One region of the Sanguibacter massiliensis genome, then DNA from elsewhere that is predicted to be linked to it. Evidence: riboswitches for the same ligand, from Rfam matches in the RefSeq annotation. Region 1 holds a riboswitch; each other region holds the start of a gene.
The links. Region 1 has a riboswitch for thiamine pyrophosphate ahead of C1729_RS04530 (thiamine-binding protein). Riboswitches for the same ligand answer to the same signal wherever they lie in the genome.

Region 1 (9,358 bases):
CGTGCGTGACAAGCACGACGGCCCGCGTCGGACCGAGCCCTCCTGTGCGCCGCTCCACGTCGAGCCACGCGCCCGTGCGGCGACGCGTGAGCGCGTCGAGCGCGCCGAACGGCTCGTCGAGCAGGAGCAGACGACGCCCCGCGAGCACCGTCCGGGCGACGGCGACCCGCTGCCGCATGCCGCCCGAGAGCTCGTGCGGCCACGCCCGCGACGACCCGCCGAGGCCGAAGCGCACGAGCAGCGCCGTCGCGGCCTCCCGCCGCTCGCGGCGCGGCAGGCCGCGCACCTCGCCGCCGAGAACGACGTTGCCGAGTGCACGACGCCACGGCAGCAGCGCGTCGTGCTGCGGCATCCACGCGACGTCCCTCCGCCCCGCGTCCCACGGGACCCGGACCTCCTCCGCGACGACACGTGCAGCACGCGGCTCGAGGCCCGCGAGCACCCGCAGGAGCGTCGACTTGCCGCAGCCCGACGCACCGAGGACCGCGACGAGCTCGCCGTCGTCCACGGTGAGGTCGACACCGCGGAGCACGTCGCGACCTCCGAACGCCACCGTGAGCCCGCGGACCTCGACGAGCGGCGCACCCGCACCACCCGCCGCCCCGGCACGCGCCGGGCGGACGTCAGTCGAGGAGCTCATCGGTCCACGCCGCGTCCGTGTCGAACCCGTCCGCGACGAGGTCGTGGTCCTCGAGGAACGCGACGAACGCGTCCCACGTCGCCTTCTCCTGACGGCCCCACTCCTCCGCGGACGGCGCGAAGTGCTCCGCGAGGTAGCGGGCGCTCGGCTCGACGAGCGCCCGGTCGAGCTCGGGCGCCCGCGCGAGCAGCGCGTCCGCCGCCGCCTGCGGGTCGGCCATCGACGCCCGGTAGCCGCGGGCGAGCACGTCGAGCGTGTCGTCAAGCAGGGCCCGGTCCGTCGTGAGCCGCGCACCCTGCACCGCGAGGAGCGGCGTGTACCAGTCGGGAATGCAGCTCGTGTGCTCGGCGAACGGGATCGTCGTGACGTCGAGACCGTCGACCTCACGCATGCGGATCGTGTCCCACGCGTCGAACACCCACGTCGTGTCGTAGAAGTCCTGCTCGAGGTCCGAGCGCGCGTCGTTGCTCACCATGGGGACACGCTCGACCTTGCCGGGGTCGCCGCCGTCGCAGCGCACGAGCTCGTCGATGAGCGCGTTCTCGAGCTGGCCGCCGTAGCCGCCGTACCGCTTGCCCTCGAGGTCCTTGGGCCGCGTGATGCCGTCGGAGCCGAGCGCGAGCAGGCTCGACGTGTTCGAGCGGATGACGGTCGCAACCGCGACAACGTCCGCGCCCTTCTCGCGGGCCGGGACGAGCGCCTCCGCGACGGAGAAGACGATGTCGGCGTTGCCCGTCGCCACGAGCTGGAGGCCCGAGGCCTCCCCCGGCTCGACGATCTGCGGGTCGAGACCCTTCTCGGCGAACCAGCCGTTCTCGAGCGCGAGGTAGAGGCCGAGGTGGTTGGTGTTGGGCGTCCAGTCGAGGACGATGCGCACCGGTCGCAGTCCCGCGTCGTGGTCGGCGCGCGCGTCGGTCGCGCAGCCGGCGGGCACCGCGAGCGCGAGGGCTGCGAGGGCGGCCGCAAGGGTGCGGCGCACAGGGTTCGTCGTGGTCATGTGGTTCTCCTGGTGGGGTCGGTGGGGTTGGTCGGCGCCTCAGCGCCGCTGCCACGGCAGCGCGCCGCGGCACACGAGGTCGACGACGACGTAGACGAGCGCCGTGAGGACCGAGACCGCGGCGATCGCGACGAGCACGAGCTCGACGTCGTAGGACTTGCGGGCACGCTGGACGACGACGCCGAGCCCACTCGACGCCGCGAGGTACTCCGCGACGACGGCCGCGCCGATCGCGTACGTCGCCGCGACCCGCAGACCTGCGAGCGCGCCGGGCAGGGCCGCAGGGACGCGGACGACGACGAGCGTGCGCAGGCGCCCGCCGCCGAGCCCGCGGACCATGTCCGCGAGCGCACCGTCGGCCTCGCGCATCGCTGCCGTCGCCGAGACGAGCACGGGGAAGAACACCGTGAGCGCGACGACGACGACCTTGGGTGCGAGGCCGAAGCCCATCCACAGGACGAGCAGCGGCGCGAGGACGATCGACGGGATCGTCTGCGTGACGGTGACGAGGGGGCCGACGGCGCGCGACAGCCACGTCGACGCGGCCGTCGCGACCGCGAGGAGGCCACCCGCGGCGACGCCGACGAGGAGGCCCAGGCCGGCCTCCGTGAGGGTCGTCGCCACGTGCGGGACGAGCGTCGGCGCGGCCTCGACGGCGCGCGTGGCGACGTCGGACGGCGCGGGCAGGACGAACGCGGGCAGCACGCCCGAGCGCGCCGCGCGCTCCCACACGAGCAGGAGCGCGGCGGCGAGCAGGGCGGGCGGCCACACGGCGTGGAAGGCCGCCCGTGCCCTCACGGGCGGTGCTTCGTCACGAGGTCGGCGATGCGCGGGCCACGGTCGCCCGCGGCGCCCGCGACCTTGATGTGGCTGATGACGCTCGCAGCGCCGTCGGCGAGGACGGCCTCGTGCGCGGCGCGCAGGACGGACCAGATCTCGTCGGGCGTGCCTTCGAGCGTCGTGCCCATGGCGACGACCTCGCTCACGAGGCCGGACGCCTTGATGACCGCGATCGCGGCGTCGACGTGGGGGTAGGGGACGGCGGTCGGGTCCGCGGGGCGGGGTGCGACCTGGATCTCGGCGATCATGGGGACTCCTCGGTTCGAGGGTCGTGCCGCGGGAGGTGCGCGTACGCGCACGAACGACCCGGCGCGTGGCGTCCGGGGGCGTGCGTCGCCCCGGGGCGCGCACGGCAAGGATCGGGGCACCGCTGAGGGCGACCCCACGCTCCCTCCGCTGGCATGACCCAGTTCAGGTTCGCGGGTCGGCGGCTCGGGCACGTGGCCCATCCGCCCTCTCAGCTCGGTGTACCGAGCTCCCCGGCGTGTGACGTCCTCACGGTATCCGGACATGGGACGAACCGCCGTTCGACGGCGCAGCCGTCCCACCTGTCGGTCATCCCGCGGACGCGTTGCTCGCCGCCCGGGGCCGACGGTGGTTGGGTGGACGGGTGAGAGCGATCCAGGCAGCACGCCCCGGCGGTCCCGACGTCCTCGAGGTCGTCGACCTCCCCGCCCCTGTCCCCGGACCGGGCGAGGTCCTTGTCGACGTCGCCGTCGCCGGCGTGAACTTCATCGACACCTACCGGCGCGGCGGCGTCTACCCGCAGTCGTTCCCCCACGTCCCCGGTGTCGAGGGCGCAGGAGTCGTGCGCGCGCTCGGCGACGACGTCGCGGGCGTCGCGGTCGGCGACAGGGTCGCGTGGTTCGACGCCCCCGGCTCGTACGCCGAGCAGGTCGTCGTCCCGGCCGACCGCACGCTCGCGGTGCCCGACGGCATCGACCTGCCGACCGCTGCGGCGCTCGCCCTCCAGGGGCTCACCGCGCACTACCTCGTCGACTCGAGCTTTCCCGTCGGCCCAGGACACGACGTCCTCGTCCACGCCGGTGCGGGCGGCGTCGGCCTGCTCCTCACCCAACTCGCGGTCGCGCGGGGCGGCCGCGTCGTCTCGACCGTCTCCTCTGACGCGAAGGCCGCGCTCGCGCGCGACGCCGGAGCAGCCGAGGCCCTCCGCTACGACCTCCTCGACGACCTCACGACCGAGCTCCCGAGCCTCGTGCGCGACCTCGTGCCCGAGGGCGTCGCCGCCGTCTACGACGGCGTCGGGCGGACGACGTTCGACGCCTCGCTCGCCTGTCTCGCCGTGCGCGGCACCCTCGTGCTCTTCGGCGGGTCCTCCGGTCAGGTCCCGCCGTTCGACCTCCAACGTCTCAACACGGGCGGTTCGCTGTTCGTCACGCGGCCGACGCTCGCGCACCACGTGCGCACGCGCGGCGAGCTGCTCGAGAGGTCCGACGAGCTCTTCCGCCTCGCACGCATCGGTGCGTTGCGCGCCCGCATCGGTCTCACCGTGCCGCTCGAGGACGCCGCATCCGCGCACGCGGCGCTCGAGGGTCGGCGCACGACCGGCAAGGTACTGCTCGAGGTGAGGCCGGACCTCGCGTGAGTACGGTGACTACGTTGACTCCATGAGCGACTTCAACGACCTCGTGGCCGACGTCCGCGCCTTCTCCGAGGAACGCGGCTGGCCTGCTGTCCAGAGCCCCAAGAACCTCGCCATGGCGATCACGGGCGAGGCTGGCGAGCTCGCGGCCGAGCTCCAGTGGCTCGGCTCGGAGGAGTCCCGGACCGCCGTCCGGGACGACGACTCGCTCCGTGAGCGCGTCGCCATGGAGATGGCCGACGTCGTCATCTACCCCGCCCGCCTCGCTGACGTCGCGGGTGTCGACCTCATGGACGCCGCGCGCCGCAAGCTCGCGCGCAACCATGAGCGCTTCCCCGTCGGGACGTCGCTGCGGCTGCGCAGCGACCGTCCCGCGGCGCCGTGAGCACCCGCTCCCCGGAACCTCCCGGGTTCCTCCCAGCCGCGGCCCCTACGCTGGGGGCATGACCGCGCTCCCCGGACCTCACGGCGACCTCGCGCAGCTCCTCCCGGACGACGAGACACTCGCCCGCGTGTTCGAGCTCCGCACCGAGTTCACGGCGTTCATGCTCCAGTACAAGTTCGCCATCGACGAGGTCCTCACGAAGGTCTCGATCCTCCGCGACGAGTTCACGCACCTCCACCACGAGAACCCCATCGAGCACGTCACCTCGCGGCTCAAGTCGCCCGAGTCCGTCCTCGACAAGGTCGAGCGCAAGGACGTCACGCCGGACTTCGACGCGATCCGGTCCTCGATCCTCGACATCGCGGGCGTGCGCATCATCTGCTCGTTCGTCCCCGACATCTACACGGTGCTCGAGGCGTTGCGCCGGCAGGACGACCTCACGGTGCTCGCCGTCAAGGACTACATCGCCGAGCCGAAGCCCAACGGCTACCGCTCGCTCCACCTCATCGTCTCGGTGCCGGTCTTCCTCTCGTCGGGCACCGTCCCCGTCACCGTCGAGATCCAGATCCGGACGAGCGCGATGGACTTCTGGGCGTCGCTCGAGCACAAGATCTACTACAAGTACGACCGGCAGGTGCCCGCCGAGATCGTCGACCGGCTTCGGCAGTCCGCGCTCGTCGCCGCCGAGCTCGACGCGACGATGACGGACCTCCGCGACCAGGTCCAGGCGCTCGACGACCGCCACGCGCCGACCTCCGCGCAGAGCGGCACGACGTTGCCCGGCGCGATCCCCGCGGACGCCGCGATCGTCCCGCAGCCCTCACTCCTCGAGCGTCTTCTCACGATGCGGTCCCGGCGGGACTGACCGCTCAACCCGGGACTTCGGTCCCATGAGGTGAGCCTCACCTCATCCGTAGCGTCGGGGTATGAACCTCACGCTGCTCCCCGTCGGGCTCGACGCCGTCGTCGCACGCGTCGACGTCGACGGGCCTCTCGGCGCGCGGCCCGCGGAGCTCGGGCTGCGCCCCGGGGCGCGCGTCCGGCCGACGCACGCGGCGGCCGCCGGCGCGCGCGTCGTCGCGCTCGGCGCGGACCGCATCGCGCTCGACCGTGCCACGTGCGACCGCGTGCAGATCACGCTGCCGTGACCGCGGGCTGCCACGAGTCCCCCAGGACCGGCGGGGCGGCGCTGGCCGGCGCACCGGTCGTCGTCCTCCTCGGCAACCCCAACGCGGGAAAGTCGACGCTCTTCAACAGTGCGACCGGTGCGCGGCAGCACGTCGTCAACGCGCCCGGCACGACCGTCGAGGTCGCCGAGGGCACGTGGCGCACGCCGCACGGCACCGTGCGGCTCGTCGACACGCCCGGCACGTACTCGCTCGTCGCGCGCTCCCCCGACGAACTGGTCGCCGCGCGCGCCGCGACCGGGGCCGACGGCGGCGCGCCCGACGTGGTCGTCGTCGTCGCCGACGCAACGACGCTGCCGCGCGCGCTCGTCCTCCTCGGTCAGGTCCTCGCCCCCGGGGCGCTCGACGGCACGACGCGGGTCGTCGTCGCCCTCACGATGCTCGACGCCGCCCGCGCGCACGGCGTCACGCTCGACGCGGCGACGCTCTCCGACACGCTGGGCCTGCCCGTCGTCGGCGTCGACCCGCGCTCGGGCGCGGGTCTCGACACCCTCGCGGACATGCTCGTCGCCGACGCTCCCGGCACGGCCGGTCCCCGGCCCGCATCGGACGACGCTGCCGACGTGTTCGCGTGGACCGCGCCGGTTCTCGACGCCCTCGGCGACGCGACCGCTCCCCGCGTCCGGACGACGCTGTCCGACCGCGTCGACGCCGCGCTGCTGCGCCCGTGGGTCGGGCTGCCCGTCTTCGGCCTCGTCATGTGGGCGCTGCTGTGGCTCGCGACGACCGCGACCGCGCCCGTCATGGACGGCGTCGGCCGGCTCGTGGCGTGGCTCGGCGAGCTCGTGCGACCCGCGGTGCCGGGACCGGCGTGGGTCGGCGGGCTCCTCGTCGACGGTGTCCTCCAGGGTGTCGGCACTGTCCTGTCGTTCCTGCCCTTGCTGGCCATCGTCTTCGGTGCGATCGCTGTGCTCGAGGACTCGGGCTACCTCGCGCGCGTCGCGGTCGTCACCGACAGGGCCGTGCGCAGGCTCGGCCTCGACGGGCGTGCCGTGCTCCCGCTCGTCCTCGGCTTCGGCTGCAACGTCCCCGCGCTCACCGCGACCCGCACGCTGCCCGACGCCCGTGCGCGCCTGCTCGTCGGGCTCGTCATCCCGTGGACGACGTGCCCGGCACGCCTCACCGTCTACCTGCTCGTCGCGACCGCGGTCGTGCCCGAGCACGCCGCGACCGTCGTCGCGGCCGCCTACCTCGCGAGCGTCGTCCTCGTCGTCGGTGGGGCCTGGGTGCTGCGACGCACGCTCGTCCGCGACCTCGTGCCCGAGGGGCTCGTCCTCGCGCTGCCCGCCTACCACCGGCCCGGGCTGCGGGCGACGGCCCGCTCGGTCGGCGCACGCTGCGCCTCGTTCGTGAGGCGCGCCGGCACGGTCATCGTCGCGACGCTCGTCGTCCTCTGGGTGCTGCTCGCGGTGCCGACGACCGGGTCCCACGCTGTCGGCGACGTCCCGGTCGCCGACAGCGCGTACGGAGCGGTCGCGCACGGCCTCGCACCCGCGCTCGCACCCGCGGGCCTCGACGACTGGCACGTCGCTGGAGCGCTCGTCACGGGGGTCGTTGCCAAGGAGGTCGTCGTCGGGGCCCTCGCCCAGGCGTACGCGGTCGACGAGCCCGCTGGCGCGGGTCCGAGCACGCTCACCGAGCACCTGCGCGCGTCCCTCGATGTCTCGTCGGGCGGAGCGGCGACCGCCGCGGGGCTTGCGCTCGTCGCGTTCGTCCTCGCGTACACGCCGTGCATCGCGACGATCGGCGAGCAACGCAGGCTCTTCGGCACGCGCGTCGCCGTGCTCGCGGCCCTCGGCCAGCTCACGGTCGCGTGGACGCTCGCGGTCCTCGTCTTCCAGGTCGGACGGTTGCTGTGACCGTGCTCGACGACGTCCTCACGCTCGCGCGCGACGGTCTCACCCCGCTGCGGACCGCCGAACGCCTCGGCGTGCCCCTCGGCCTCGTCGAGGCTGCGCTCGACCACTGGGAGCGCACCGGTGCGCTCCGGTCCGCGACGGCCGCGTGCCAGACGTGCGGGACCGTCGTCACACCCGCGTGCGCGACGTGCCCGATCGCGTCGCTGCGGTCCCGCTAAGCCGCGCCCGCGTCTGGGTGCCCCCCCGGTGGTGGCCTCGAGCGCACGGACCGACACTCGAAGGACGACCCACCCGTCGACCGCGAAGGACCCCATGCGCACGTTGACACCTCACATCTGGTTCGCCGGCGACGCTGAGGACGGCGCAGCGCTCTACGCCCGCGCCCTCCCGGCGACGAGCATCACCCGCACCGATCGCTACCCCACCGAGGGCCTTCTCCCGTTCCAGGAGCCGCTCGCCGGCAAGGTCCTCACGATCCAGCTCGAGGGTCCCGGCTGCGACCTCGTCCTCATCAACGCGGGCCCGGAGTTCCGGCCGACCCCCGCGTCCTCCTTCACCGTGACGTTCGGCGCGGCCGACGACACCGACGCCGTCGCCGCGCTCGACACGGCCGCGACCGCGCTCGCCGACGGCGGACGCGTCCTCATGCCGCTCCAGCAGTACCCGTTCAGCGACCGCTACACGTGGGTCGAGGACCGTTACGGCGTCTCGTGGCAGCTCACGGTCGCGTTCCCCGACGCGCCTGCCGAGCCGTCGATCGTGCCGACGCTCCTGTTCGGCGGCCCGGCGCAGGACCGCGCGGCCGAGGCCATCGCCGAGTGGACCGGACTCATCCCCAACTCCGAGGTCGTCCGCACCGTCCCGTACGACGAGGCGACGGGGCCCGCAGCCGCAGGCGCCGTAATGTTCGCGGAGATCCGGCTCGCCGACCAACGCGTCTACGTCATGGACGCGGGCTCGCCCCAGGACACGACGTTCACCCCGGCCGTCTCCTACCAGCTCGCGTGCCCCGACCAGGCCGAGATCGACCGCGTGTGGGCCACGCTCTCGACCGTCCCCGAGGCCGCGCAGTGCGGCTGGTGCGTCGACGAGTTCGGTGTCTCGTGGCAGATCGTCCCGGAGAACATGGACGAGCTCATGGCCCGCCCGCACGCGTTCGAGCACATGTTGGAGATGACAAAGATCGTCATCGACGACTTCTGAGGTTCACGGCGCGGACGAAGGCCCCGGTCTCCCGGGGCCTTCGCCGCGCGTGGAGCGTGGGTCAGCGCAGCTGGGCGCCGAGCTCCTTCGCGGCGCGCTTGACGACACGGCCGCGGACCTCGGCGGTCTGCTCGGCCGTGAGCGTCGCGGTCGCGCCGCGCAGCCGCAGCGCGACCGCGACGGACTTGCGGCCCTCGCCGACCTGCTCGCCCGTGAAGACGTCGAAGACACGGACGTCCTCGGCGAGCTCGCCCGCAGCGCCCGCGACGACCGCTCGCAGCGCGTCGGCCGGCACCGCGGCGTCGACGACGAACGCGAAGTCCTCCTTCGCAGGCGGGAACGTCGAGACCGGCGTGGCCTGGACGGGCCCGGTCTCGCTCGCTGCCACAACAGCGTCGAGGTCGAGCTCGAACGCCGACGCGCGCGCGGGCAGGTCGAGGCGCTCGAGCACCTGCGGGTGAAGCTCACCGGCCCAGCCGACGACCTCCCCCGAGGGGAGGCTCAGGCGCGCGCAGCGGCCCGGGTGCCAGGGCATGCGCTCGGCGTCGTTCGTCGCAACGAGCTCGACGCCCAGCGTGCGCCCGACGAGGCGCGCGGCCTCGAGAGCGTCCTCCCAGCCGGCGGCGCGGCCCGCGCCCCACCAG
Region 2 (9,358 bases), 400 kb from region 1:
CACGGAGGCTCGCCTCGCATCGGCCGCCATGGCGATGACGGCGGACCTCGGCGAGGACGTCGTCAACTTCGTCCCCAACTACGACAACAAGCTCACGCAGCCCGAGGTCCTCCCCGCCGCGATCCCCAATCTCCTCGTCAACGGCACGACGGGCATCGCCGTCGGCATGGCGACGAACATGGCGCCGCACAACCTCATCGAGGTCGTCGCGGCCGCCCGCCACCTGCTCGACAACCCGGATGCCGAGCTCGAGGAGCTCATGCGTTTCGTGCCCGGCCCGGACCTCCCTGGCGGCGGCAAGATCGTCGGCCTCGAGGGGGTCCGGGACGCCTACCGCACGGGCCGCGGCTCGTTCCGGACGCGTGCGACCGCACGCATCGAGAACGTCACAGCCAAGCGCAAGGGCATCGTCATCACGGAGCTCCCCTACCAGGTGGGCCCCGAGAAGGTCATCGAGAAGATCGCCGACGGCGTCAAGAACAAGAAGATCTCCGGGATCTCCGCGGCGACCGACCTCACCGACCGCGAGCACGGCCTGCGGATCGTCATCGAGGTGAAGACCGGCTTCAACCCCGAGGCCGTGCTCGAGCAGCTTTACCGGCTCACGCCGCTCGAGGACTCGTTCGGCATGAACAACGTCGCGCTCGTTGACGGTCAGCCGCGCACGCTCGGGCTCAAGGAACTCCTCCAGGTGTGGGTCGACCATCGGCTCGACGTCGTGCGGCGACGCTGCACATACCGCCTCGATCGACGACGCGAGCGCCTCCACCTTGTCGACGGTCTCCTCGTCGCGATCCTCGACATCGACGAGGTCATCGAGGTCATCCGCACGTCTGACGACGCTGATTCTGCGCGCAGCCGCCTCATGCAGGTCTTCGACCTCTCGACGCTCCAGGCGGACTACATCCTCGAGCTGCGCCTGCGCCGGCTCACGAAGTTCTCGCGCATCGAGCTCGAGGACGAACAGGCGAAGCTGCGCGCGGAGATCGCCGAGCTCGAGGCGATCCTCGCGTCCGAGCCGCGGCTGCGTGCGCTCGTCTCCGAGGAGATGGCCGAGGTCGCGCGCGTGCACGGCACGCCACGCCGGACGATCCTCCTCGAGTCGTCGGGCGGCGAGACGCCGGCCGCGCGCAAGGCGTCCGCGACGCCCCTCGAGGTCGCCGACTCCCCCTGCTGGGTGCTGCTCTCCGCGACGGGGCTGCTCGCCCGCACGACCGACGGCGACGAGCCCGTCCGCAGCGAGGAGCGCTCGGCGCACGACGCGCTCGCCGCGCAGGTCGCTGCGACGGCCCGCGGTCAGGTGGGCGCAGTGACGAACCGCGGCCGGATCGTGCGCGTCGACGTCCTCGAGCTGCCGGCGCTGCCGCCCACGGGCGGCGCACCCTCGCTCGGCGGCGGCGCTCCCGTCGGCGAGATCGTCGCGCTCGAGCCAGGCGAGCGTGTGCTCACGCTCGTGTCGCTCGACTCGTTCGCGCCGACCGTCGTCCTCGGGACTCGTCAGGGCGTCGTCAAGCGCGTCGCGCAGGACGACGTTCCGGGCAAGGACGCGTGGGACGTCATCACGCTCAAGGACGGCGACGAGGTCGTCGGCGCGGGCGCGTGCACGGACGACGACGAGCTCGTCCTCATCTCGACCGACGCGTCGCTGCTGCACTTCTCGGCGTCGCAGGTGCGTCCGCAGGGCCGCGCCGCCGGAGGCATGGCGGGCCTGCGGCTCGCCGACGGCGAGCAGGTGCGCTTCTTCGGCGTCGTCCCCGCGGGCCTCGGGCCGCAGTCGGTCGTCGTCACGGTGTCGGGCTCGTCGACGGCGCTGCCGGGCACCGAGGCAGGAGCCGCGAAGGTCACGCCGTACACCGCCTATCCGTCGAAGGGTCGGGCGACCGGGGGCGTGCGCGCGCACCGCTTCCTCAAGGGCGAGGACACGCTCCTGCACGCGTGGGTGGGTCCGTCGCCCGCGCACGGTGTCGCGTCGGGCGGTCAGGCCGTCCCGCTGCCCGAGGTCGCCGAGCGCCGCGACGGCTCGGGCGTCGCGCTCAAGGTTCCCCTCCACGCGATCGGCTGATCCCACTCTCGCGAGAATCCGCGCTGATGGTCACTGCGAGCAACCATCTGCGCGGATTACCGGGGCCGGAGACCGAGGTACGGGCAGCGCGGACGGCACGCGACACTCCTCCCTAGACTGCCGTCATGCTCACAGCCCGCGCCGCATCGTTCAAGAACGCACTCGCCACGAGGGTCGTCGTCGCCGACGGCGCGATGGGCACGATGCTTCAGGAAGCGGATCTCACGCTCGACGATTTCGAGAACCTCGAGGGCTGCAACGAGATCCTCAACGTCACGCGGCCCGACGTCGTCGAGTCCGTGCACGACCGCTACTTCGAGGTCGGCGTCGACTGCGTCGAGACGAACACGTTCGGCGCCAACTGGTCGAACCTCTCCGACTACGGCATCGACGACCGCATCACCGAGCTCGCCGAGGCCGGCGCCGTCATCGCGCGCCGCAGCGCGGACAAGCACACGGCTGCCGACGGCCGCGAGCGGTGGGTGCTCGGCTCGATGGGCCCCGGCACCAAGCTGCCGAGCCTCGGTCACACGACGTACGCGCACCTCAAGGACACGTTTTCGCTCCAGGCCGAGGGGCTCGTGCGCGGCGGCGCGGACGCGATCCTCGTCGAGACGAGCCAGGACCTCCTCCAGACGAAGTCCGCCGTCAACGGCGCGAAGGCCGCGATGGAGCGCCTCGGCCAGCACGTGCCGATCATCGCGCAGGTCACCGTCGAGACGACGGGCACGATGCTCATGGGCTCCGAGATCGGCGCGGCGCTCACGACGCTGCGCGTCCTCGGTGTCGACGCGATCGGCCTCAACTGCGCGACGGGCCCCGCCGAGATGAGCGAGCACCTGCGCCACCTCTCCAAGCACTCCCCCATGCCCGTGACGTGCATGCCCAACGCGGGTCTGCCGGAGATCGGCGCGCACGGTGCGGTCTACCCGCTCACGCCCGCGGAGCTCGCCGCAGCCCACAAGCAGTTCGTGGGCGAGTTCGGCCTCGCGCTCGTCGGTGGCTGCTGCGGGACGACGCCCGAGCACCTGCGCGCTGTCGTCGAGGCCGTCGGCGGTGCGCCGCTCACGCCGCGCACGCCCGTCGTCGAGCAGGGCGTCGCGAGCCTCTACACGCACGTCGACTTCGACCAGGACGCGAGCTTCCTCGCGATCGGCGAGCGCACGAACGCCAACGGGTCCAAGGCGTTCCGCGAGGCGATGCTCGCGGGCGAGTGGGACGAGTGCGTGCGCATCGCGCGCGACCAGACCCGCGACGGCGCGCACCTGCTCGACGTCTGCATCGACTACGTCGGACGTGACGGTGTCGCCGACGCGCGCGAGGTCGTCTCGCGCCTTGCGAGCGCGTCGACGCTGCCGCTCGTCCTCGATTCGACGGAGCCGGAGGTCCTCCAGGCGGGCCTCGAGCTCGTCGGCGGGCGGGCCGTCGTCAACTCCGTGAACTTTGAGGACGGCGACGGGCCGACGTCCCGCTACCAGCGGATCATGCCGCTCGTGCGCGAGCACGGCGCCGCCGTCGTCGCCCTCACCATCGACGAGGAGGGACAGGCGCGCACCGCGGACCACAAGGTGGCAATCGCCTCCCGTCTCATCGACGACCTCACCGGACGCTGGGGCATGGCCGTCGAGGACATCATCGTCGACGCTCTCACCTTCCCGATCGCGACGGGTCAGGAGGAGACGCGACGGGACGCGATCGAGACGATCGAGGCGATCCGCGAGCTCAAGAAGCGCTACCCGGGCGTCCACACGACGCTCGGCGTCTCCAACGTCTCCTTCGGTCTCAACCCGGCCGCGCGCACCGTCCTCAACTCGGTGTTCCTTCACGAGGCCGTCAAGGCGGGCCTCGACTCGGCGATCGTCCACGCCGCAAAGATCCTGCCGCTCGCGAAGATCCCCGACGAGCAGCGCGAGGCCGCGCTCGACCTCGTGTGGGACCGCCGCCGCTACGACGACGAGGGCAACCTCACGCATGACCCGCTCGCGCACCTGCTCGACCTCTTCGCGGGCGTCGACTCCGCCTCGCTCAAGGACCAGCGGGCTGCCGAGCTCGCCGCGCTGCCGCTCGGTGAGCGCCTCGCGCGGCGCATCGTCGACGGCGAGGCCAAGGGCATGACCGACGACCTCGACGAGGCGCTCGGCGCCGGGATCAAGGCCCTCGACATCGTCAACGACCACCTGCTCGAGGGCATGAAGGTCGTCGGCGAGCTCTTCGGCCGCGGCGAGATGCAGCTGCCGTTCGTCCTGCAGTCCGCCGAGACGATGAAGCAAGCCGTCGCGTACCTCGAGCCACACATGGAGAAGGTCGAGGGCACGGGCTCCAAGGGCACGATCGTCCTCGCGACCGTGCGGGGCGACGTCCACGACATCGGCAAGAACCTCGTCGACATCATCCTCACGAACAACGGCTACACGGTCGTCAACATCGGCATCAAGCAGACGATCGGCGCGATGATCGAGGCCGCCGAGGAGCACGGCGCGGACGTCATCGGCATGTCGGGGCTGCTCGTGAAGTCGACGCTCGTCATGAAGGAGAACCTCCTCGAGCTCAACTCACGCGGGCTTGCGAGCAAGTACCCGGTGATCCTCGGCGGTGCGGCGCTCACGCGTGTCTTCGTCGAGGACGACCTCGCTGACCTCTACGAGGGTGAGGTCCGCTACGCGAAGGACGCGTTCGAGGGCCTGCGGCTCATGGAGCCGCTCGTGCGCATCGCGCGCGGCGAGGCACGCGACGCCGTCGGGCTGCCCCCGCTCAAGAAGCGCCGGCACACGGTCGTCACGCCGACGTTCACCGAACCGGAGGACCTGCCCGCACGTTCCGACGTCGCCGCCGACAACCCGGTGCCGACGCCGCCATTCTGGGGCACGCGCATCGTCAAGGGCATCCGCCTGGCCGACTACGCGGGGTTCCTCGACGAGCGCGCGACGTTCATGGGTCAGTGGGGCCTCAAGCCGACGCGCGGCGACGGTCCCGGCTATGACGAGCTCGTCGAGGCCGAGGGGCGGCCGCGGCTGCGTGGCTGGCTCGACCGGATCGTCGCCGAGGAGCTCTTCGAGCCGACCGTTGTCTACGGCTACTTCCCCGTCGTCGCCGAGGGCAACGACGTCGTCGTGCTCCACCACGAGGGGCCCGACGGCGGCTCGGGCGGCGAGCCCGGCACCGAGCGGCTGCGCTTCACGTTCCCGCGGCAGCGGCGCGACCGTCACCTGTGCCTCGCGGACTTCGTGCGGTCGCGCGAGTCCGGTGAGATCGACGTGCTCGGGGTGCAGCTCGTGACGATCGGGGCGCGCGTCAACGACGCCACGGCGGAGCTCTTCGCGGCGAACAAGTACCGCGAGTACATGGAGCTCCACGGCCTGTCCGTGCAGATGACGGAGGCGCTCGCGGAGTTCTGGCACTCGCGTGTGCGCGAGGAGCTGGGCTTCGCGGCGGAGGATCCGACGGATGTCGCCGGCATGTTCGACCTCGAGTACCGCGGTGCACGCTACTCGCTCGGCTACCCCGCGTGCCCTGACATGGAGGACCGTCGCAAGGTCGTCGAGCTGCTGCGCCCCGAGCGCGTCGGCGTCGAGCTCTCCGACGAGCTCCAGCTCCACCCCGAGCAGTCGACCGACGCGTTCGTCTTCCACCACCCGGAGGCGAAGTACTTCTCGGTGTGACCGCTCATGCGTGGGCCTGTGGACAGACCGCCCCACGGCGTGGCATCACGTGGGGCGCTCGTGCGATGCTTGCCCGCATGACTGGACCCGGTACCACAGCGGGCACGCCGGCCTACCGCACGTCGCGTCGTCCGCACTGGCAGGACGTTTCCGCCGCTGCACGTGACGCCGTGGAACGTCGACTCAACGCCCGGGTCGCCGCGGGGTCGAGCGCGATCGCCGGCTTCACCCCGGGCCTCGCAAGCGTTCTGACGCTCGACGACGGGCGGACTGTCTTTCTCAAGGGAGCAGGTCCCGCCCAGGAGGCGTGGCTGGCGCAGACCTATCGTCGCGAGGCGGCGACTGTCGCGGCCTTGCCGTCGCACCCCGCGACGGTCCCCCTGCTGTGGACGCTCGACGCCGATGGCTGGTTCCTCGCGGCCTACGAAGCGGTCGCGGCAAGCCATCCGCCGCGGCCCTGGACGCAGAAGGATGCCGCACGCGTGCTCGACACCCTCGTAGGGCTCGGCGCGTCGCTCACACCTCCGCCACCGGGCATCGATGCGCCCTCGTGGGTGGGCGAGCTTGGTGTCTTCGTCGACCAGCTAGGTCTTCTGGAGTCGCGCCTCGGCGCGACTCGCACCGCCGAGATCCGCGCACTGGCGCGTCGGGTCCTGCTGGAGGCTCCCGCGACGACGTTGAGCCATGACGACGTCCGCGACGACAACCTTCTGCTCGGGGCAGACGGCAGCGTGAGGCTCGTCGACTGGAGCGCGGGGCTGCTCGCGCCGCACTGGTTCATGGCGGTCGTCGCGATGATCGCACCCGCCGCCGACGGCGTGGACGTCCGAGCGCTCCTCGCTGCGCATCCTGCGACGCGCGACGTTCCCGCGGCACATGTCGACGGCGTCATCGCGCTGCACCTCGGCTACTTCCTCGGCGTTGCCGACCTCGACGAGGTCGAGTCCTCACCGTGGCTGCGCACGCACCAGCGCTGGTACCGGGACGCGACGCTGCGCTGGTTCGAGAGAGACTGACGCCAGCACGTCAGCGCCGCACGGGGATCACGCGGACGGGCGCCGCACCCGGTAGGGCCCGCACATGAAGGCACGGTTGCGGGCAACGTCGACGAGCTCGAGGTCGAGCCAGCCCGAGAAGACCGAGTGGTCGTCCGCTACCGCGGTCATCTCGCCGTGTACGTCGCGCACGTCGGCGTGCGTAAGCCGGACATCGGCGCCCGCGGGGACCGGCAGGTCGCGGTGGGTGAGCACCCAGGCCGGCCGGGGACACAGGATCTCACGATCCCCTCACTCGCACCCGCGTCCGCTTGGTGGAACGGGCGCCGGCCGCGTTGGCCCTCGAGGCTCGTCGTCGTTACGGTGTGCTCACCAAGCCCCCGGGGAGCGCATGAGCGCTGAGAGTGCAGGCCGGACCCCCGTCCCACCTGCAGACCCGTGGAACCTGATCTGGTCAGTACCAGCGTAGGGAGCAGGGCGGAGCATTCCCGTCCTCGTGCCCGCGCGCTCTCGGGCGCACGGATGCGGGGGCACGTCGTGGGCATTTCCGTGTCCGCGGCGGCGTGGCGCTGCCGCGCGAGTGGGTGCATCGTGCTTGCCCACCCCCGGGGGCGTCGATGCACAGGAGCACGCATGTCCCTCTCCCCGTCCACGACGTCCGCACGCGGCGACGCCCAGGCTCGAGACCCGCTCGCCCTGGGGGTCGGCGCACGTATCACGGTCTCCGTGATGTCCGACGACTATGTCGCGATCCTGCTCACTGCCCTCGCGGACACCGCCGCGGCATCCGCCCCCGGTCTGGTCGTCGAGTCCGACGACGTCTCGACGTACGTCGGTGGCGCCGAGGCGGGCGTCCTCGCCTACATCGTCGACCTCATCGCGCGGGTCTCGGCGAGCGGTGCGCACGTCGTCGCGCACGTTCAGCTCTCCCGCGGCTGCCCGGGCGAGCTGACGTGCGGGCTCGACGCCCCCACCCTCGCGATCCCGGACCTCACCCCGCTCGCACCCACAGGGGTCGAGGCCACCGCCCAGTGGGCGCTGTACCCGCTCGCCGACGGCCCCGGCGCCGACCACATGTCCCACATCATGGCGGTCATCGAGCGGGCCAAGGCCGCGGGGGTCGCGCGTGCGTCGCGGCACTTCGTCACCGAGCTCGCAGGCGACCTCGCCGACGTCCTCGGCACGGTCGCCGACGGCTGGCTCGCCGCCGGCCGCTCCGTCGCGCACGTCGTCACGCACGTGACGATCTCGACGAACCACCCGGACGCCGATGCTCCCGCGACGGAGGTGGCCCGATGAGCACGCCCCGCACCGACCTGCCCGGCGCGACGGCCGACGACGCCGCGGCCACGCTCCCGACCCTCGTGCCCCGCGACCGCCGCGGGCTCACGCTCCACGAGACCGTGCTGCTCGCGGTCCTTGCGGTCGTCTTCGGGTTCCTCTACTGGGCGTTCGTCCAGGCGTGGTACGGACTGCAGATCGCGATGGGTCCGCTCGGCGACCTTGCCCAAAATGTGCTCGCCGGCTCATGGATCATGGTCGCGCCTCTCGCCGTATACATCGTGCGCAAGCCGGGTGTCGGCGTGGTCGTCGAGATTCTCGCGGCTCTCGTCGAGGTCGCGTTCCTCGGCTCCCCCGTCGGGCCAATGCTCCTGCTCGTCGGGTTCATCCAGGGTGCGACCGCCGAGCTTCCCTTCGCCCTCACGCGCTACCGCCGTTTCGGCTGGCCGACGTTCCTCGCGTCAGGTGTCTCCGCCGGGGTTCTGACCTTCGCGTACAACGCGTTCCGGCAGGGATGGCTCGGTCAGGAGTACCTCGGCCTCCGCTTCGCGTTCACGCTCGCGTCGTGCATCCTGCTGTCCGCGGTGGCCGCCAAGCTCCTCGGCGACGGGCTCCTCCGCACGGGTGTGCTCGACAACCAGGCGATTGGGCGCGCCGCACGATGAACGCCGCCGTGGTTCTCCAGGGCGCGAGCGTCCACTACCCGACCGCGTCGTCACCGTCGCTGCACGACGTCACGCTGCGCATCGCCGCCGGTCGATCGTGTCTTGTCCTGGGCCCGTCCGGTTCCGGGAAGTCAACACTCCTGCGGATCATCACGGGGATCGTGCCGCAGACGGTCGATGCGGCCGTCACGGGTGACGTTCGCGTGCTCGGCTCCGATCCGCGCGAGGTCACGACCTTTGACCTTGCGCGACATGTCGCGTACCTCCAGCAGAACCCTCTCGACCAGCTGTGCCTCGCCACGGTCCTTGACGACGTGGCGTTCACCCTGGAGAACCACGGCGTCCCGTCCGAGCACATCGCGGCGCGCGTTCGAGCGGCTCTCGCTCGGGTCGGGGCCGCTCACCTCGCCGACCGTCCCACTGCCACGCTCTCGGGCGGTGAGGCGCAGCGGGTCGCGCTTGCCAGCGTTCTCGTCGCCGAGCCGGCGCTTCTGCTGCTCGACGAGCCGACGGCGATGCTCGACCCGGCCGGCGCGCAGCAGGTGGGCGCGGCGGTCGCGACCGTCATGAACGACGGTGGCCCGACGGTCCTCCTCGTCGAGCATCGTCTTGACGAGCTCCCCTCTTTGCCGGTCGACACGCTCGTCATCGACGCGTCGGGCTCCGTGCTCGCGCACGGGCCCACCGCCGACGTCC
Region 3 (9,358 bases), 920 kb from region 1:
TTCCCGGCCGCAGGCCCGGCGAGCGCGATGATCGCCTGCTGCAGCGCGATAAACGTCGCCGAGACGAGCAGCGTGAACGCCACAACCCCCGCGAGGTGCGCCGTGTGCATGCCGAGGCCCAGCTTGACGACGCTCAGCATGACAACCACCTGGCCCACACCGACGATGAGCGCCGGCCACAGGCCCGCCCACGCGATCCGCGCACCCGAGACGGGTGCGGCGAGCGCCCGCGACGGAACCGGCCGCAGCAGCAGCCACGTGATGAGCGCGCCGACGAACAGCGCGAGCGAGATGAAGAACGGCGCGAAGCCCTCGCCGAAGCCCTCGGCCTGCGCGACGTCCGTGTCCGTGACGACGACGGGCGCCGCGATGACGTCGGCCCGCTGTGTGCGCAGCGCCTCGGAGTCGTCGGGGATCTGCGCGGCCCCGTCCGCGAGACCGTCCGCGAGCGTGCCCGCCCCGTCGGCGAGCTGCGTCGTCCCGTCATCGAGCCGGCCCGCACCGTCGGCGAGCTGCGCGGTCCCGTCCGCGAGCGTCGACGCGCCCTCGGCCGCCGACGTCGCCCCCGCAAGAAGTGCGCTCGTCCCGTCCGCGAGCGTCGAGGTGCCGTCGGCGAGTGTCGACGCACCCGACGCGAGCGAGCCCGCGCCCTTCGCGAGCTTCGACGCACCCGCAGACGCACCCGTCGCGCCCTTCGCGAGGTCCCGCGCGCCCGTGGCGACCTTCGACGCGCCCTGCCTGAGCGTCGCCGCGCCCTGCGCGGCGCTGCTCGCGCCGTCGGCGAGCGTGCCCGCACCCGTCGCGAGACTTCCGGCGCCCGACGCGACGCTCCCCGCGCCCGTGCTGAGCCGACCGAGACCCTGCTCGAGTCCCGCCGCACCTGCGGCCACCCCGTCGATGCCGTCGCGCAGCGTCGTCGTGCCCTGCGTGCCGGGCCTCAGCTGCGCAGCGAGCTGCTGCGCGCCATCCGATGCCTTCGTGACGCCCGAGCTCAGCGCAGCAGCGCCGTCCGCGAGCGTCCGAGACCCTGTGACGGCCGCGTCGAGCTGCGCGGCGATCGCCGCGCCGTCGATCCCGCCGAGCTGCGTGAGCGCAGCCCTGTCCTGGGCGATGACCGCCCGGACCGTCGTGCTCGTACCGTCGGGATCGAGGGCCGTGAGCGCCTTGACATTTGCGGTGAGCAGCTCCGCGATGTCGCTCAGCGTCGCAGGCACCTCCGCAAGCGTCGGGGCCGCGGCCTCGAGCCCGTCGGCAAGGTCGTCGGCGCCGTCGGCCAGCGCAGCGGCACCTGCGACGAGCCCGTCGGCCCGCGTGACCCCGGACGCGAGCGCGTCCGCTCCCGACGACGCCGTCGCGGCGCCAGCCGCGAGACGGGACGCGCCGTCGGCAAGCGTCACCGCACCCTCGTGCGCCGTCGTCACACCCGTCGCAAGCGTCGTCGCGCCCTCGGCGAGCGTCGTCGCGCCCGTGCTGAGCGACGTCGCGCCGGCGCTCACCTTCTGCGTGCCGTCGCTCAGCGTCGACGCCCCGTCCGCGAGGCTCGACGCGCCCGTCTTGAGAGTCGATGCTCCCTTCGCAAGCTTCGACGTGCCGCTCGCGAGCGTGCTCGACCCGCCGCTCAGCGTCGCCGCCCCGTCCGCGAGGCGTGACGCCCCTGCGTCGAGGCGCGTCACACCGTCGGCCGCGCTGCCCGCACCCGCGCGCAGCTCGCCGAGACCCGACGCGAGCGTGCTCGCCCCGGTCGCCGCACTCTGCACGCCGTCCGCGAGCGTGTGCGCGCCGTCGGACACCGTTCCGGCCGCCGTCGTCAGCCGCAGCGCACCGTCCGACGCCGTCCCGAGACCGTCGCGCGCCTCACCGAGCCCGACGAGCACCGAGCCGACCGCCTGCGCGCCAATCTCCTCGCGCACCGCCGTCTGCACCTGCTCCATCGCGGAACGCCCGAGCGTCGTCGCGAGGAACGAGTTCGCGTCGTTGTACGTCACCGCGATGCTCGCCGCCGTCGGGTCGTCGCCCGCGACGTCCGCAATCCGCTGCGAGAAGTCCGCGGGGATCGTCACCGCGAAGTAGTAGTCACCGTCCTCGACGCCCGTCCGGGCGTCGTCGGCGTCCGTGCGCACCCAGCGCAGGTCGCCCGAGTCGGTGAGCCGCGTCGCGATCTCCGCGCCCGCCTCACGGTGCTCGCCGGAGATCGTCGCGCCCTCGTCCTGGACGACGAGCGCGACCGGCAGGTTGTCCATGCGGCCCGTCGGGTCCCAGAACGCCCACAGATACAGGGCGCCGTAGAGCAGCGGGATGAGCACGAGCGCGCCGAGCGCAAGCTTCGGCAGCGTGCCGCGGCGGAAGCGCCGCAGCTCCGTGCCTGTCGAGGTGAGGGAGATCATGCGAGGGGCTCCTCGGAGGATGGGGCGGACGGGGACGGGGCCCCGGTCCGCACGGGGGTCTCGGTGGTGCGGGCGGCCGTGCGCGCGGCCGGGGAGATGTCGCTGTCGTGCGGACCGTGGGCGTGCGGACCGCGGGCGTGCGCGGCCCGGGCCGCGGGCGAGGTCGGCCGTGCGGCCGGGGTCGCGTCCGCGTGCGGGTCCGCGTGCGCGTCCGCGTGCGGGTCCGCGTCGAGACGCGGACCCGTCGTGAGGCGCACGACGCGTGGGCGGGCGGCCCACGTCATCGCGTCGACCTCGCCGGCCGACGCGACCGACGCGATGACCGTGAGGCCCGGCGCGGGCGGGGTGGACGGCGTGGGGTCCGTCGGGTCCGTCGTCGCGGTCGTGAGCGCTGCGAGGCGGTCCCAGACGATCTGACGACGCGCCGTGTCGTGCACCTGGTCGAGGTCGTCGACGACGAGCACGTCGGGGTGCGCCACGAGCGCGACGACGATGCGCAGGAGCATCGCGTCGACCTCGTCGAGGTCGCGGACGAGAGTCCGGGCCGTCGGCACGCGGCGCGTGCCGAACACGGGCGTGGCGAGCTCGCGGAGGGTCGCGTCCGTGACGGGGGGCGTGCGTCGGTACCAGGGGGTGAGCCATGCGAGACGCTCGCGGAGCGTGTCGCCGACGGTGACGGACGGCTCGAGGTCGTCGATGCCGGCGAACCCGGCGATCGCGGTGACCTGCTGGACCGCGCGGCGGTCGCGCGGGAGGTGGTGGCCGCGGACCGTGAGCTGCACGGTCGACGGGGACGGCTTCATGCGGCCGGCGAGGGTGAGCAGGAGGCTCGTGCGACCCGAGCCCTGCGGGCCCTGGAGGACGACGAGGTCGCCGGGGGCGACGTGCATGTCGATCGGGCCGTAGACGGGGCCGTGCGGGCCGTCGAGCTGCAGCGACTTCGCGAGGATCGCGGCGCGGGGTGTGGTGTCCATGGGGTTCTCCGGCGGGTCGGGCCCGCACCATTCTTTGGACTGACTGGTCAGTCCAAAAATATGCGCACGACGAGGCGCCGCGCAATCGATCGAGGTGTACACCGCGTCACATACCGCCGCTCGGGCTCGTCGCTCCCGCCGGGCTCGTCGCTCCCGCCGGGGTCGGAGGCCCTGCCTTGGACGACGACGCCCCGCCGCCGGCCGCTCGGGGCGGTCGGTGACGGGGCGGTCGGCGAACGGGTCGTTCGGCAAACTGGGCGGCGGGTGCGCCGTCCTCAGCGAGTCAGGTCGCCGGCGTCGTCCATCTGCGCTCGGGGTTCTGGTACTTGAGGCCCCACTTCTTCCACATCGACTTCGCGTTCTTGGCGCGTGATCCCTTGCAGGAGCTTGTGTAGTAGTTGTATCGCGTCGACCCCGTGATTGCGGTCGCCATGCAGTCCGCCTGCTGCTCCTGCGGGTCCGCGGCGCCCTTCGCGAAGATCTTCTGCTCGGCCTTCTTCGACGCGTCGTACGCGGCCTCGCTCTTGCCGATCGGGCGTGCCTGGACGATGTGTGCGCACTCGTGGATCGCGGTGTGACGCAGCTGGCCGTCGTCCTGTCCGGACGCGAGCTCGATCGTCTGCGTCCACTTCCAGTCGTAGACCCAGCGCTTGCCCGTCCAGCGAGGCTTGGCATTCCAGCGCGTCCACGCCATGCCGATCGCCCAACTGTCCTTGACGCGGGGGGAGTCGATGTAGATCGGTGTCGTCGGGCAGTACTTCTTGATGTAGCTGCGCGCCTTCGCGATGTACTTCGCGTGCTTCTTCGAGTCCGACTGGAAGATCTTGAAGGACTTCGACGCGATCGTCTTGTTGTACTTGCTCTTGCCGAGCACCACGCGGTACGCGCGGTTGCCAGCCTTCGCAGGCACGCGGAGCGTCACCTTCGCGCTCGAGCCCGTTCGCGGCGCGCGCGTCGACGACACCGTCCGCCACTTCCCGGAGTCCTTCCGCTGCAGCGCGACCTTCTGGTAGCGCGGCTTCGTCACTCGGACGGTCACTGACGTGCGCTTCTTCGTCGTCTGGAGCTTGCGGTAGCTCGGCTTGCCGAGCTTGGCCGACGATGCGCCGCCGACGCTGCCCGAGCGTGCGGCCGGGGCGGAGGGCGTCTGCGCGGCGGGCGTCGAGGCGCCGGACAGCGGCGAAGCCATCGCCGGAGCCGCGACCGGCAGGCTGAGAGCGGCCGCGCACAGCGCGGCGACGAGCGAGGTCCTAGTCTTCACGGGGGCGTCCTTCATCCAGAGGTTCCGCCAGGATAGGTGCCATGCGCCGGGGGCGCTCCCGGGAGCACGGACCTGTGGACGGGGAATACCCCAGGGCTTCCCGACGCTCCCTAGGGGTGAGCACCCAGCCCGCGGCCGCCGAGCCGCTGAAGATCGACATCTGGTCCGACATCGCCTGCCCCTGGTGCTACCTGGGCAAGCACCGGCTCGCCGCCGGGCTCGAGGCCTTCGCCGCGACCGACGCCGCCGTCCCCGTCGAGATCGAGTACCACTCCTTCGAGCTCGCCCCCGACACCCCCGTGGACTTCGAGGGCTCCGAGATCGACTTCCTCGCCCACCACAAGGGCATGCCCGCTGCGCAGATCGAGCAGATGCTCGCCCAGATGACCGCGACCGCCGCCGCCGAGGGCCTCACCATGGACTTCGCTCGTCTGCGCCACACGAAGACGCTCCGCGCGCACGAGCTCCTCCACGCGGCGAAGGCCGCGGGCCGCCAGGCGGAGATGCTCGAACGCCTCTTCGAGGCGTACTTCGCGCAGGGGGAGCACGTCGCCGACGTCGACACGCTCGTGCGCCTCGCGACGGAGGTCGGCCTCGACGCCGACGAGGTGCGCGCCGCGCTCGCGGACGGCCGCCATGCGGACGCGGTCGCCGCTGACATCGAGCAGGCCCGTACCTTCGGCATCACGGGCGTGCCGTTCTACGTGGTCGATGGACGGTACGGGATCTCCGGCGCGCAGCCCGGCGAGGCGTTCGCGCAGATCCTCGGCCAGATCATCGCCGAGCGCGCGACCACCGACTGACCCTCAGGATCACGGAGGATCCATGACTGACTTCCCTGCCGCCCCGCGCGGCCACGAGAACTCGCTGATGTTCGACGGTGTCGCACCCGTCGCCGAGGCTGCATCCCGCGGTGACGCCGCGATGCTCGACGCGTTCGGCGCGCCCGCGCCCGTCCCGTCGGACGCGCCGACGCAGCTCTTCGCAGCCCCGGCGGCGCCGGGTGCGCTGGCGTCGGGCGCCTTCGCGATGCTCGGCGGCACGGGAGAGGTGTGCGGGCCTGACGGTTGCGCGTGACCGTCGGGCACGCAGCGTGACGGTCGACGCAGCGGGAGCGCCCGACGGGAAGTTGCCGCTTCAATAGTTGACGCTTCAAGTAAATGGGTGCAGACTAGGGAGCGGTCCACCCGAGGAGCACCCATGAGCACCGCAACCCCGTCCGGCCCCGCCGCGAACGACCGCCTCGCGCACGCCGCCGCCGCGAACCCGTCGGCCCTCGCCCCCGCCGACCGCCTCGCCGCCGCGACCCACATGGACGCCGTCACCCTCTACGTCCGCGACATCGACCGCATGACCGACTTCTACGCACGCGTCATCGGCCTCCAGGTCATGGAGCGTTCAGCCGTCGACGGCCGCGACGGCATCGTCACGCTCGGACGCGGCACCGTGCCGCTCGTCGTCCTCCGCGAAGCCCGCGACCTGCCCGAGCGACGCCCCGGCGAGGCCGGCCTCTTCCACACCGCCATCCTCTTCGCCGACCACGCCGGCGTCGCCGGCGCCCTCGCGCGCGTCGCCACCTACGCCCCCGAGCTCTACACGGGCGCAGGCGACCACCTCGTCTCCGAGGCCTTCTACCTCGACGACCCCGAGGGCAACGGCATCGAGCTCTACGTCGACCGCCCCCGCGACCAGTGGGAATGGACGCAGGGCCACGTGAAGATGGACACCCTCTACATCGACCCGAACGCGTTCCTCACCGAGCACCTCACCGAGACTGCGCTCGAGCGGCCCGAGGACTCCGCTGCGACCCTCGGCCACGTCCACCTGCAGGTCGGCGACGTCCCCACGGCACACCGCTTCTACGTCGACACCCTCGGCTTCGAGGCCACCGCGACGCTCGGCACGTCAGCCCTCTTCGTCTCCGCCGGCGGCTACCACCACCACATGGCCATGAACACGTGGCGGTCCATGGGCGCCGGGCCGAGGCCCGTCCAGCTCGGCCTCGGCGAGGTGTCGATCCTCGTCCCGACGCGCGACGAGATCGGCGCCCTCGCGGACCGCCTCGCGCACGGAGGCGTCGAGCACGCCGACGACGGCGCCGTCCTGCGGTTCAGCGACCCGTGGAACAACCGCATCGCGGTCGCCGTCGGCTGACCGGAGTCGCGAGCCTCAGCGCAGACGACCCGCGCTGATCCGGCGCGTCACCCGGCGCGCACCTCGGTCCGCGAGGATCTTCGCTCCGGCAGCGACCGCACCCGTGACGGCCGCGAAGATGATGATCGACGAGTTCGGCGCGTCCGTGTCGAGCGCATTGCGCGGCGCGTCCTTGCCCGTCGTGCGCTTCCACGCATAGGCGAGCGCGCGCTGCGCGATCCACGCCGTGCCCGCCGACGCGGCCAGCAGGATGACCTTCTCGAGCAGAGCTTCCTTGTTCTCGTCAGCCACGGTGTCCTCCATCGCAGGTCGGCGTGCCGAACCGTCGTCGGCACCTCACCCCACGCTAGCGTCCCAACGCCGAGCGGGCGTCCCGGCCGGTGCGCCGCTCGATAGCGGATCCGCACCAGTGACGTGCCTGGATCGGCTATCGGACCGAACGGAGCGCCGCTCGATAGCCGATCCGTACGTGCGACGCGCACGGATGGGCTATCGAGTCCTGACGAAGACGCGCGGATTGACGGCTTCCGCCCCTCCGATGGTCGGAAGCCATCAATCCGTCGGGGAAGTTCGGAGGTCGTGCACAGAGGGACGGCCCGCGGATCCTGACTATGATGGTCGGGATACGACAGGGGAGCGCTGCGGGGAGCCGTGAGCGCTGAGAGTGCGGACCACCGCAGACCCTCGAACCTGACCCGGTTAGCACCGGTGGAGGAAGTCGGGACATCTCACCACGTCGTCCACGCGGCCTGCCGTGACGGACGACGGGACCCCTCCTAGCACCACAGGAGGAACCACGTTGCACAGCACGACCAGCACCACCCGCCGCCGCCCCATGCGGCTCGCAGCGCTCGCGCTCGCCTCGGCGACGCTCCTCGCGGCCTGCGCGTCCGAGGGCCCCACCCAGGCCCCGACGACGACCCCCGGCGCGACCGCCTCGACGAGCGAGGCCCCCGCGAGCGGCCCCGTCACGCTCCTCACCCACAGCTCCTACGAGCTGAGCAAGGAGCAGATCGCCGACCTCAAGGAGAAGGGCCTCGACGTCAAGGTCGTCCAGGTCGGCGACGGCGGCACCCTCGTCAACCAGCTCATCCTCACGAAGGACGCGCCGCTCGGCGACGTCGTCTTCGGCGTCGACAACACGTTCGCGTCACGCGCGATCGACGCGGGCGTCTTCGAGGCCTACACCTCCCCGGCGCTCCCCGCAGCCGCAGTCCCGCTCAAGGTTGCGGGCGGCGACGCCGTCACGCCCGTCGACCAGGGCGACGTCTGCATCAACATCGACACGGAGTGGTTCGGCAAGAACCCGGACGTCCCCGTCCCCGCGACGCTCGACGACCTCACGAAGCCCGATTACAAGGACCTCGTCGTCCTCACCAACCCGGCGACGTCGACGCCCGGCCTCAGTTTTCTCGCCGGCACCGTCAGCCAGTACGGCGCCGACGGATACCTCGATTACTGGACGAAGCTCAAGGACAACGGCGTGCGCATCGCCGACTCCTGGTCCGACGCCTACTACACGGACTTCACGAGCCAGGGCGAGAACGGCACGCGGCCCATCGTCCTCTCGTACTCCTCGAGCCCTGCCTACACGCTCACGGACGACGGCGGCACGACGACCGCGTCGCTCCCCGCGACGTGCACGCGCCAGGTCGAGTACGCGGGCGTCCTCGCAGGTGCGAAGAACCCCGCCGGTGCGCGCGCCGTCGTCGACTACCTGCTGAGCCCCGAACTCCAGGCGACCCTCCCCGACACGGCGTACATGTACCCCGTCGACCCGGACGTCGCGCTGCCCGAGTCGTTCCAGAAGCACGGCGCCCTCGCCGAGAACCCCATCCCCGTCGACCCCGTCGCCGTCGCCCGCGACCGCGACACGTGGATCTCCGACTGGACCGACACGGTCCTGGGCTGAGACCTCATGACAGCCCTGCGTCCCGTCCCCGGTGAGGTGCGTGTCCCCCGCACGCGCCCCGCCGGCGAGTTCATCCCTCCCGACGCCGCTCCCCTGGAGCGGCGGTCGTCGACGGGATGGGCCACGGCGGGACGCAGGGCCTCGTTCGCGCTCGCGGCCGCCGTGCCGCTCGCGTTCCTCGGCCTCTTCTTCGTGTGGCCGGTCGTCGCGATGCTCGTGCGCGGCCTCACCGACGCGGCCGGCGCGCTCGACCTCGCGGGCGTCGCCGACGTCCTCGCGAAGCCGCGCACGTGGCGCGTCGTCACGACGACGATCGTCCAGGCACTTGTCGGCACGGCCGTCGCCGTCGTCCTTGGCGTGCCCGGCGCGTACGTGCTCTACCGGCGGCGGTTCCCCGGGCGCACGCTCGTGCGAGGGCTCGTCACCGTGCCGTTCGTCCTGCCGAGCGTCGTCGTCGGCGTCGCCTTCCGGGCGCTTCTCGGCCCGGGCGGGCCGCTCGGCGCCCTCGGGCTCGACGGCACGTTCACCGCGATCGTCTGCGCGCTCGTGTTCTTCAACTACGCGGTCGTCGTGCGGACCGTCGGCGGCTTCTGGTCGCGGCTCGACCCGCGCGCGGAGGAAGCGGCGCGCGCCCTCGGAGCGAGCCCCGGCCGCGTCCTGCGGACGGTGACCC

Region 2: it holds a riboswitch for thiamine pyrophosphate, as region 1 does, so the genes downstream of both, C1729_RS02705 (YkoF family thiamine/hydroxymethylpyrimidine-binding protein) here and C1729_RS04530 (thiamine-binding protein) in region 1, are expected to answer to the same signal.
Region 3: it holds a riboswitch for thiamine pyrophosphate, as region 1 does, so the genes downstream of both, C1729_RS08825 (thiamine ABC transporter substrate-binding protein) here and C1729_RS04530 (thiamine-binding protein) in region 1, are expected to answer to the same signal.

The regions. Positions count from the first base shown of each region.
Region 1 is NZ_LT964979.1:965,728-975,085, forward strand. It holds gene C1729_RS04515 (ABC transporter ATP-binding protein) at 1-640, opposite strand, end outside; gene C1729_RS04520 (ABC transporter substrate-binding protein) at 624-1,637, opposite strand; gene C1729_RS04525 (ABC transporter permease) at 1,677-2,435, opposite strand; gene C1729_RS04530 (thiamine-binding protein) at 2,432-2,725, opposite strand; TPP riboswitch at 2,849-2,969, opposite strand; gene C1729_RS04535 (quinone oxidoreductase family protein) at 3,088-4,083, shown strand; gene C1729_RS04540 (nucleotide pyrophosphohydrolase) at 4,106-4,465, shown strand; gene C1729_RS04545 (GTP pyrophosphokinase) at 4,524-5,330, shown strand; gene C1729_RS04550 (ferrous iron transport protein A) at 5,392-5,613, shown strand; gene feoB (ferrous iron transporter B) at 5,610-7,511, shown strand; gene C1729_RS04560 (hypothetical protein) at 7,508-7,729, shown strand; gene C1729_RS04565 (VOC family protein) at 7,824-8,714, shown strand; gene pheT (phenylalanine--tRNA ligase subunit beta) at 8,776-9,358, opposite strand, start outside.
Region 2 is NZ_LT964979.1:561,989-571,346, reverse strand. It holds gene C1729_RS02725 (DNA gyrase/topoisomerase IV subunit A) at 1-2,062, shown strand, start outside; gene metH (methionine synthase) at 2,188-5,721, shown strand; gene C1729_RS02715 (phosphotransferase) at 5,799-6,737, shown strand; gene C1729_RS14490 (hypothetical protein) at 6,765-6,908, opposite strand; TPP riboswitch at 7,088-7,207, shown strand; gene C1729_RS02705 (YkoF family thiamine/hydroxymethylpyrimidine-binding protein) at 7,350-8,015, shown strand; gene C1729_RS02700 (ECF transporter S component) at 8,012-8,662, shown strand; gene C1729_RS02695 (ABC transporter ATP-binding protein) at 8,659-9,358, shown strand, end outside.
Region 3 is NZ_LT964979.1:1,886,182-1,895,539, reverse strand. It holds gene C1729_RS08860 (YhgE/Pip domain-containing protein) at 1-2,384, opposite strand, end outside; gene C1729_RS08855 (ATP-binding cassette domain-containing protein) at 2,381-3,358, opposite strand; gene C1729_RS08850 (hypothetical protein) at 3,642-4,619, opposite strand; gene C1729_RS08845 (DsbA family oxidoreductase) at 4,736-5,422, shown strand; gene C1729_RS08840 (hypothetical protein) at 5,445-5,696, shown strand; gene C1729_RS08835 (VOC family protein) at 5,820-6,773, shown strand; gene C1729_RS08830 (DUF4235 domain-containing protein) at 6,789-7,064, opposite strand; TPP riboswitch at 7,394-7,507, shown strand; gene C1729_RS08825 (thiamine ABC transporter substrate-binding protein) at 7,573-8,685, shown strand; gene C1729_RS08820 (ABC transporter permease) at 8,692-9,358, shown strand, end outside.